2 regions of the Mesorhizobium sp. M0663 genome follow, and region 2 is predicted to be linked to the other one. Evidence: predicted binding sites of a transcription regulator. Region 2 holds the regulator's gene; the other holds the start of a gene.
What was found. The regulator PhoB, encoded in region 2, activates phosphate uptake and scavenging genes when phosphate is short. The targets are predictions, from matches to a motif close to TGTCATNNANCTGTCAT.
Positions count from the first base shown of each region.

Region 1: phnF (phosphonate metabolism transcriptional regulator PhnF) is a predicted target of PhoB. The motif match lies at 1,677-1,693, and genes of this name have one in related genera.

Region 1 is NZ_JAMYPX010000001.1:123,775-127,716, reverse strand. Features, by position in the region: gene NKI54_RS00660 (zinc-binding alcohol dehydrogenase family protein) at 1-877, shown strand, start outside; gene phnF (phosphonate metabolism transcriptional regulator PhnF) at 896-1,639, opposite strand; gene phnG (phosphonate C-P lyase system protein PhnG) at 1,775-2,236, shown strand; gene phnH (phosphonate C-P lyase system protein PhnH) at 2,236-2,844, shown strand; gene NKI54_RS00640 (carbon-phosphorus lyase complex subunit) at 2,846-3,942, shown strand, end outside.
Region 2 is NZ_JAMYPX010000005.1:104,522-108,463, forward strand. Features, by position in the region: gene xylF (D-xylose ABC transporter substrate-binding protein) at 1-197, opposite strand, end outside; gene NKI54_RS12680 (ROK family protein) at 484-1,728, shown strand; gene phoB (phosphate regulon transcriptional regulator PhoB) at 1,738-2,427, opposite strand; gene phoU (phosphate signaling complex protein PhoU) at 2,444-3,151, opposite strand; gene pstB (phosphate ABC transporter ATP-binding protein PstB) at 3,184-3,942, opposite strand, start outside.

The sequences.
Region 1 (3,942 bases), on a different contig from region 2:
CAAGCACCCGTTCCTCGCCTATCCCCGCATCATGGGCCACGAGGTTTCCGGCACCGTGATCGAGGTTAGTGAGGACGTCGATCTCGCCGTCGGCGAAGCGGTGATCGTCAATCCCTATCTCGCCTGCGGCAAATGCATCGCCTGCCGGCAAGGCAAGCCGAATTGCTGCGTCAGGATCGAGGTGCTCGGCGTCCACCGCGACGGCGCCATGTGCGAGCAGATCCTGGTGCCGGCGCAAAATCTTTATCCGGCAAACGGCCTGTCGCTGGCCGATGCCGCCGCCGTCGAATTCCTGGCGATCGGCGCCCATGCCGTGCGGCGCTCGCTCGCTGATCCAGGTGCGCGCACACTGGTCATTGGTGCCGGCCCGATCGGGCTCGGCACGGCGCTGTTCGCCCGCATCGCCGGGCTCGACGTGACGCTGCTCGACATGAGTGCGGAGAGGCTGGGTTTCGCCGAAAGCGAACTCGGCTTCGCGACCCTCGACGGCTCGCGGGGCGCTGCTGCCGACCTGGTGCGGGAAGCAACCGGCGGCGACGGCTTCGACGTGGTTTTCGATGCCACCGGCAACACCCGGTCGGTGCAGTCGGCCTTCGCCCATGTCGCGCACGGCGGGGCGCTGGTCCTGGTTAGCGTCGTCAAGGACGACATCGCCTTTTCCGATCCCGAATTCCACAAGCGCGAGATGATGCTGATCGGCAGCCGCAACGCCCTGCGTGCCGATTTCGACCATGTCGCCGCCTCGATCCGCAACGGCGCGCTGCCGCTGACAAAGCTGGTCACCCACCGCACCACGCTTGGCGAGACGCCGCACGACCTCGCCCGCTGGGCGCATGAGAAGTCCGGCCTGATCAAGGCCGTCATTCAAGTCGGATGATGCCAGGGCTGCCGCATCTCAGAGCGCCGACAATTTGAGCTCGATCCGCTCGGCCGGGAAGCGCGACTCCGAAAACTGTATCGGCTGACCGTCGGGCGTGACGTTGACGGCGACCGTCACCAGCACGATGGCGCCGGGCTGCAGCTCGAGGTCCGCAAGGTCGGCGGCATCGGCATGGCGCGCCGACAGCACAGTCGATTGCCTGAGATAGTCGTCGATGCCGAAACGTGCCAGCGATGCGGTGATCGAACCGGTTTCCGCCATGGCGGCATCGATGCCGGCAAAGCGCCTGGCATCGAACCAGCCGGCCGCACGAGACACCGGCATTCCATCGGCTTCGCCGCGCGTTTCCAGGCGTATCACATCGGCCCCCGTCGCAAGGCCTAAGCCCTCTGCGACACGACGGTTGGCCGGCTCGATCGATGACGCGAGCAAGGTGATATGCCGCTCGGACGCCTGTCCTTGCAATCCCTCGGAAAAGCGGGTGCGGGCGCCGATCGGATAAGACAGCCGCTTGCGCGACAGCACGAAGGTGCCGCGCCCTTGCTCCGCCCTGAGCACGCCCTCCTGCACCAGCGCTGCGATAGCGCTGCGCACCGTGTGGCGGTTGACGCCATAGCGTCCGGCCAACGCGATCTCCGGCGGCAGCGCCGCATTTTCGGGAAAATCGCCGACGGCAATCGAATGCAGGATCTGATCGGCGATCTGCCGCCACAGCGCGACACCGCTGCGCCGCTCGATGCTGTTGGCTTGTCCGATCATCTCCCGCCCCAATTCCTCGCGCCGATCTTTTGGCCCGTGTCACGTGCCCGTCATGGACACGCGCTAGATAATGGATATAATTTGTATAGTTGTCTATATCAATAGACAAATGAACGCAGACGAGGAGCACCGGCCATGCGAGGACGGGAAGCGCGAGAGCAGGCCGAGCGCAAGGCCGTGATGGCGACGCTGGCGCAATCGGCCGGCGACGACATCGTCCGCCTCTGGGACGAAGCCGGCCTGCCTTGCGAAGCGGAACTTCTGCGTGGCCCCGAAACCGGCCTGGTTACGGTACGCGGCCGCATCGGCGGCGGCGGCGCGCCCTTCAATGTCGGCGAGGCGACGGTCACCCGTGCCACGGTGCGGCTTGCGTCCGGCCATGTCGGCCACTGCTACGCGCTTGGCCGCGACAAGCAGAAGGCAAGGCTGGCTGCAATCGCCGACGCGCTCTGGCAGGATCCTGCCCACCGCAACGAGGTCGAGACCAGGATCGTTGCGCCCTTGCAGGCGGCACTGGCCAAGGCGCGTGAACAGCGCCGCGCCGAGACGGCGGCGACCAAGGTCGATTTCTTCACCATGGTGCGCGGAGAAGACTGATGGATATCGCCACTCAATCCATTGAAGGCGGCTTCGCCGATCCGGTATTCAATGCCCAGACCGTATTCCGTGCCGTGATGGACGCGATGGCGCGGCCGGGCAGCGTCCAGCCCTTGCCGGCCCTTGCCCACCCACCGGCGCCGCTGTCGGCCACCGCCGGCGCCGTTGCGCTGGCGCTGTGCGACAACGACACGCCGCTCTGGCTCGACCCGGCTTTGCAGGTGTCGGCGGTGAAATCCTGGCTTGGCTTCCATACCGGCGCGCCGCTGGCCAACACCCCGGCCGACGCGCATTTCGCGCTGATCGCCACGCCGGCCGAGATGATGGCGCTCGACGGGTTTTCGCAAGGCACCCAGGATTATCCCGATCGCTCCACGACGCTGATCCTCGAGGTCGGCGATCTCATCTCCGGCGCTGCGCTGGTGCTCGAAGGCCCGGGCATCGAGAAGACGGCGACGATCGCGCCGGCGCAAATGCCGCGCCATTTCGTCGAGCAATGGAAGCAGAACAACCAGCGTTTTCCGCGTGGCGTCGATATCATTCTCGCCACGTTCGACGCAATTGCCTGCCTGCCGCGCACGACGCGCATCAAGATCATGGAGGTGTAGCATGTATGTGGCGGTAAAGGGTGGCGAGACGGCCATTCGCAATGCTCACAAATTGCTCGCCGACCGCCGGCGCGGCGACCGTTCGGTGCCGGCACTTCGTCTAGACCAGATCGTCGAGCAGCTGGCGCTCGGCGTCGACCGGGTGATGAGCGAAGGTTCGCTCTACGACAGGGAACTGGCGGCATTGGCGATCGTCCAGGCGCGCGGCGACATTATCGAGGCGATCTTCCTGGTTCGCGCCTATCGCACCACGCTGCCGCGTTTCGGCTACACCAGGGCGATCGACACCGGCACGATGCTGGTCGAGCGGCGGGTGTCGGCGACCTACAAGGACCTGCCCGGCGGCCAGTTGCTCGGCCCGACTTTCGACTACACCCACCGGCTGCTCGATCCCGAACTTGCCGCCGGCGGCGATGTCGCCGAGCCGGAGCAGCGTGCAGGCGAGGCGGAAGCCATGCCGCGCGTCTCGGCCATCCTCGCCCGCGAAGGCCTGATCGAGCCCGACGGCGACATGCCTGGGGATCATGTCCCCGGCGACATCACCCGCGAGCCGCTCGAATTCCCGATGGCGCGCGACATCCGCCTGCAGGCGCTGTCGCGCGGCGACGAGGGGTTTCTGCTGGCGCTCGGCTATTCCACCCAGCGCGGCTACGCGCGCAACCATCCCTTCGTCGGCGAGGTTCGCATCGGCGAGGTCGAACTGGAACTGGACGTGCCGGAACTGCCCTTTGCCGTGCCGCTCGGCAGCATCCGCGTCACCGAATGCCAGATGGTCAACCAGTTCAAGGGCTCGGCCAAGGCGCCGCCGCAATTCACCCGCGGCTACGGCCTCGTCTTCGGCCAGAGCGAGCGCAAGGCGATGGCCATGGCACTATGCGACCGCGCGCTGCGCGCCTCGGAGTTGGGTGAGGATGTCATCGCCGCCGCCCAGGACGAGGAGTTCGTCATCTCGCATTCCGACAATGTCCAGGCGACCGGCTTCGTCGAGCATCTGAAGCTGCCGCATTATGTCGACTTCCAGGCCGAGCTCGACCTCGTGCGCCGCATGCGCACCGAGCACGACGCCCGCGAAAATTCCGGCAGGGGCGAAGAGAAGAG
Region 2 (3,942 bases):
GACTGTGCGTCGGCGGAAATATACTTGTCGCCTGCGGCCTCGATGGCCGCCTTCATTGCGGCCTCGTCGGTCTTCCAGCGCTCTTCCTGGAAGTTCGACCAGGAAACGCCGATGACCTTGTCTTTAGCCTGCGCCACCGACGCCAGCGCCAGCGTCATGGCGACACCCGCCAGAATGGCGGTCGTGAATTTCTTCATCATATCCTCCCTGCGCCGCGTACGGCGTGACCAATTGGCTCAAAGACCAGCTTAGAAGCTCTAATTTTTTCGAGCCTCGAAAAAATACTGGCCCGATCTCCGGCTGCTGTCAACATCGATTCTGATGGATTTTGATGACTCTGCGAGTTTTTTCGAGCGTCGGAATAAACGATGACAGCGCCACCTGCATCTGACACTATTTGCCTGCATCCGACACTATTTGTCGGACATTACCGACGGCTTCCGGTTCATGAGCGGCCGCGGCAACCGGGAGGAAAGCAAAACAATGTCGGTCGGAATCCGCCATGACGATTTGCGCCGGCGCAACCGGGCGATGGTGATCTCGGCGGTGCGCCGGGCCGGCCAGCCATCGCGTACTGAGATCGCAGCTACCACCGGCCTCAGTCATTCGACCATATCGGCGATCTCTTCCGACCTGATACGGGAAGGCATCCTCGCCGAGAGCAAGGCAAGCGAGCCCGTTTCGTTGAAACGCGGTCGTCCGCAGGTCGGCCTCGCCCTCAACCCGGAAGCGGCGGCGGTGCTGACCGTGGTGTTGTCGCTGAATTTCCTGTCGGCCGCCATTATCGACTATACGGGACAGGTGGTCGCCGAGGAACAGCGCCGGCTGGACACGCTGACCATGCCGCGCGACGAGCTGATCCGTGAATGCATGGCCATCGTCCGGCGCCGGCTGCAGGATCCAGACCTTGACGTCCGCAGTGTCGCCCGCATCGCCCTGGCGATTCAGGGCATTACCGACTCCCCTGCACGCGCCATGCTGTGGTCGCCGATCACGCCGCAGACCGACATCGCCTTTGCCGACATGCTGGAGGACGAATTCGGCATCCCGGCAACGGTGGAGAACGACTGCAACATGATGGCGGTGGCTTTGCGCTGGCGCAATCCGGATCGCTATCGCGACGACTTCATCGCCATCCTGCTTTCGCATGGCATCGGCATGGGGCTGGTGCTGAAGGGCGAACTGTTCACCGGGACGCATTCCTCGGGCGGCGAATTTGGCCACATGATCCATCGTCCGGGCGGCGCGCTCTGCCGTTGCGGGCGGCGCGGCTGCATCGAGGCCTATGCCGGCAACTACGCCATCTGGCGCAACGCCAGGCAGATGAGCGAAGACAGCGAACCGGTCGCCGACGTCAGCGACGCCGACATGCGAGCACTGGCGGCCCAGGCGCGCGAGAAAGATGGGCCGGAACGCGAGGCCTACCGCAAGGCCGGCGAAGCGCTGGGTTTCGGTCTCGGCTCGCTGTTCGCGCTGATCGATCCGGCACCGGTCGCGATGGTCGGCGCCAGTGCCGCCGCCTTCGATCTGATCGAGCCGGCCTTGCGGAAGGCAATCGCCCAGACCGCCGGCGGCCAGCATTCAGGCTCGATCTCCTTCGATACAGAGCCGAACGAATTGCCGCTGATCCGCGAAGGCTGCGCGATGCGGGCGTTAAGCTTCGTCGACCAGGAGATTTTCGCGCCGGGCGCGCAAATGAGGCCCAGCGTCAGAAAGAACGTAGCCTGACCAGGCGGGTCAATCTTCCCTGATCGCATAGCCGGCACCGCGGATGGTGCGGATGACATCCGGCATCCGGCCGTTGTTGACGGCTTTGCGCAGCCGCCCGACATGCACGTCGACGGTGCGTTCGTCGATGTAGATTGTCTCGCCCCAGACATTATCGAGTAACTGGCTGCGCGAGAAGACACGGCCCGGATGCCGCATCATGAACTCGAGCAGCCGGAATTCGGTCGGCCCGAGCCTGATTTCGCTCTTCTTGCGATAGACCCTGTGCGATTCGCGATCGAGCACGATGTCGCCGACCTTCAGCACGCTGGACAGCACTTCCGGCTTGGCGCGCCGCAGCAGCGCCTTGACCCTGGCCATGAATTCCGGTGTCGAAAACGGTTTGACCAGATAGTCGTCGGCGCCGGTCGAAAGACCGCGCACCCGGTCGCTCTCCTCGCCGCGCGCGGTCAGCATGATGATCGGCAGCCGCTCGGTTTCGGGGCGCACCCGCAACCGACGACAGAGCTCGATGCCGGAAACCGCTGGTATCATCCAGTCGAGCACCAAAAGGTCGGGCACATTCTCCTGCAAACGGATCTCGGCTTCGTCGCCGCGTGTCACCACCTCGACCTGGTAGCCTTCGGATTCGAGATTGTAGCGGAGCAGCACACCCAACGGCTCCTCGTCCTCCACCACCATTATGCGTGGTGCGATCATCGGCTGGGCACCCCCATCATGTCACCGGTGCGGACATTGTCGTTTCGTCCTGCTTCGGACGATTGACCGGCAATTGCTCGCCGGTCAGCACATAATACGCATTTTCGGCGATGTTGGTGACATGGTCGCCGATCCGCTCCAGATTCTTGGCGCAGAACAGCAGGTGCGTGCAAGCGGTGATGTTGCGCGGATCTTCCATCATGTAGGTCAAGAGCTCGCGGAACACGGACGTGTATTTGACGTCGATGCGCTCGTCGGCGGCACGCAGCTTGGCCAACGCGGCCGCATCGCCTGCAGCATATTCCTCGATGACACCCTGCACCTGGATGAGAACCAGCTGCGCCATCGCGTCGATGGAATGCGACAGGTCCCGCGGCGTGGCGCTGAGGCCGACCGCACTCACGCGCTTGGCGATATTCTTGGCAAGATCGCCGATGCGTTCGAGGTCGCCCGCCATGCGGATCGCTCCGACCACATGGCGAAGATCGTGGGCCATCGGCTGGCGTTTGGCGATCAGGGTTATGGCGCGGTCGTCCAGTTCGCGTTGACGCGCATCCATGATGGCGTCGTCGGAAACGACGCGTTGCGCCAGCACGTTGTCGGAATTCAACAGGGCCTTGGTCGCCCCGCCGACCATCGAACCGGCGAGGTCGGCCATGTCGCGGATCAGCTTGCTGATCTGCTCGAGATCCTCGTCGAAAGAAGCGACTGTGTGTTCGCCCATGGTCCTGTCCTCATATGCATGATCGGAACGGCTCAGCCGAAGCGGCCAGTGATGTAGTCCTGCGTGCGCTTCTCGCGGGGCGACGTGAAGATCTTCTCGGTCCGGTCGAACTCGACCAGTTCACCCAGATACATGAAGGCGGTCTGGCGCGACACGCGCGCCGCCTGCTGCATGTTGTGGGTGACGATGACGATCGTGTAGTCGGCTTGCAATTCGTCGATCAGTTCCTCGATCTTGGCAGTCGACAGCGGGTCGAGGGCCGAAGCCGGTTCGTCGAGCAGAATGACTTCCGGCTTCACGGCCACGGTGCGGGCGATACAGAGCCGCTGCTGCTGGCCGCCAGATAGGCTCAAGCCGCTGGCGTTGAGCTTGTCCTTGACCTCGCTCCACAGCGCGGCGCGCTTCAACGCCTGTTCGACGCGGCCGTCCATCTCGGACTTGCCGAGGTTCTCGTAGAGCCTGACGCCGAAGGCGATGTTCTCGTAGATCGACATCGGGAACGGCGTCGGCTTCTGGAACACCATGCCGATCTTGGTCCTGAGGAGGTTGAGATCCTGCGACCGGTCGAGAATGTTCTTGCCGTCGAGCAGCACCTGGCCCTCGGCCATCTGTTTTGGGTAGAGCTCATAGATGCGGTTGAACACACGCAGCAGCGTCGATTTCCCGCAGCCCGAAGGGCCGATGAAGGCCGTGACACTGCGCTCAGGCAGCGACAGGCTGATGTCCTTCAGCGCCTTGCTCTGGCCGTAGTAGAAGTTGAGATTCTTGACCTCGATCTTCGTCTTCTCGGC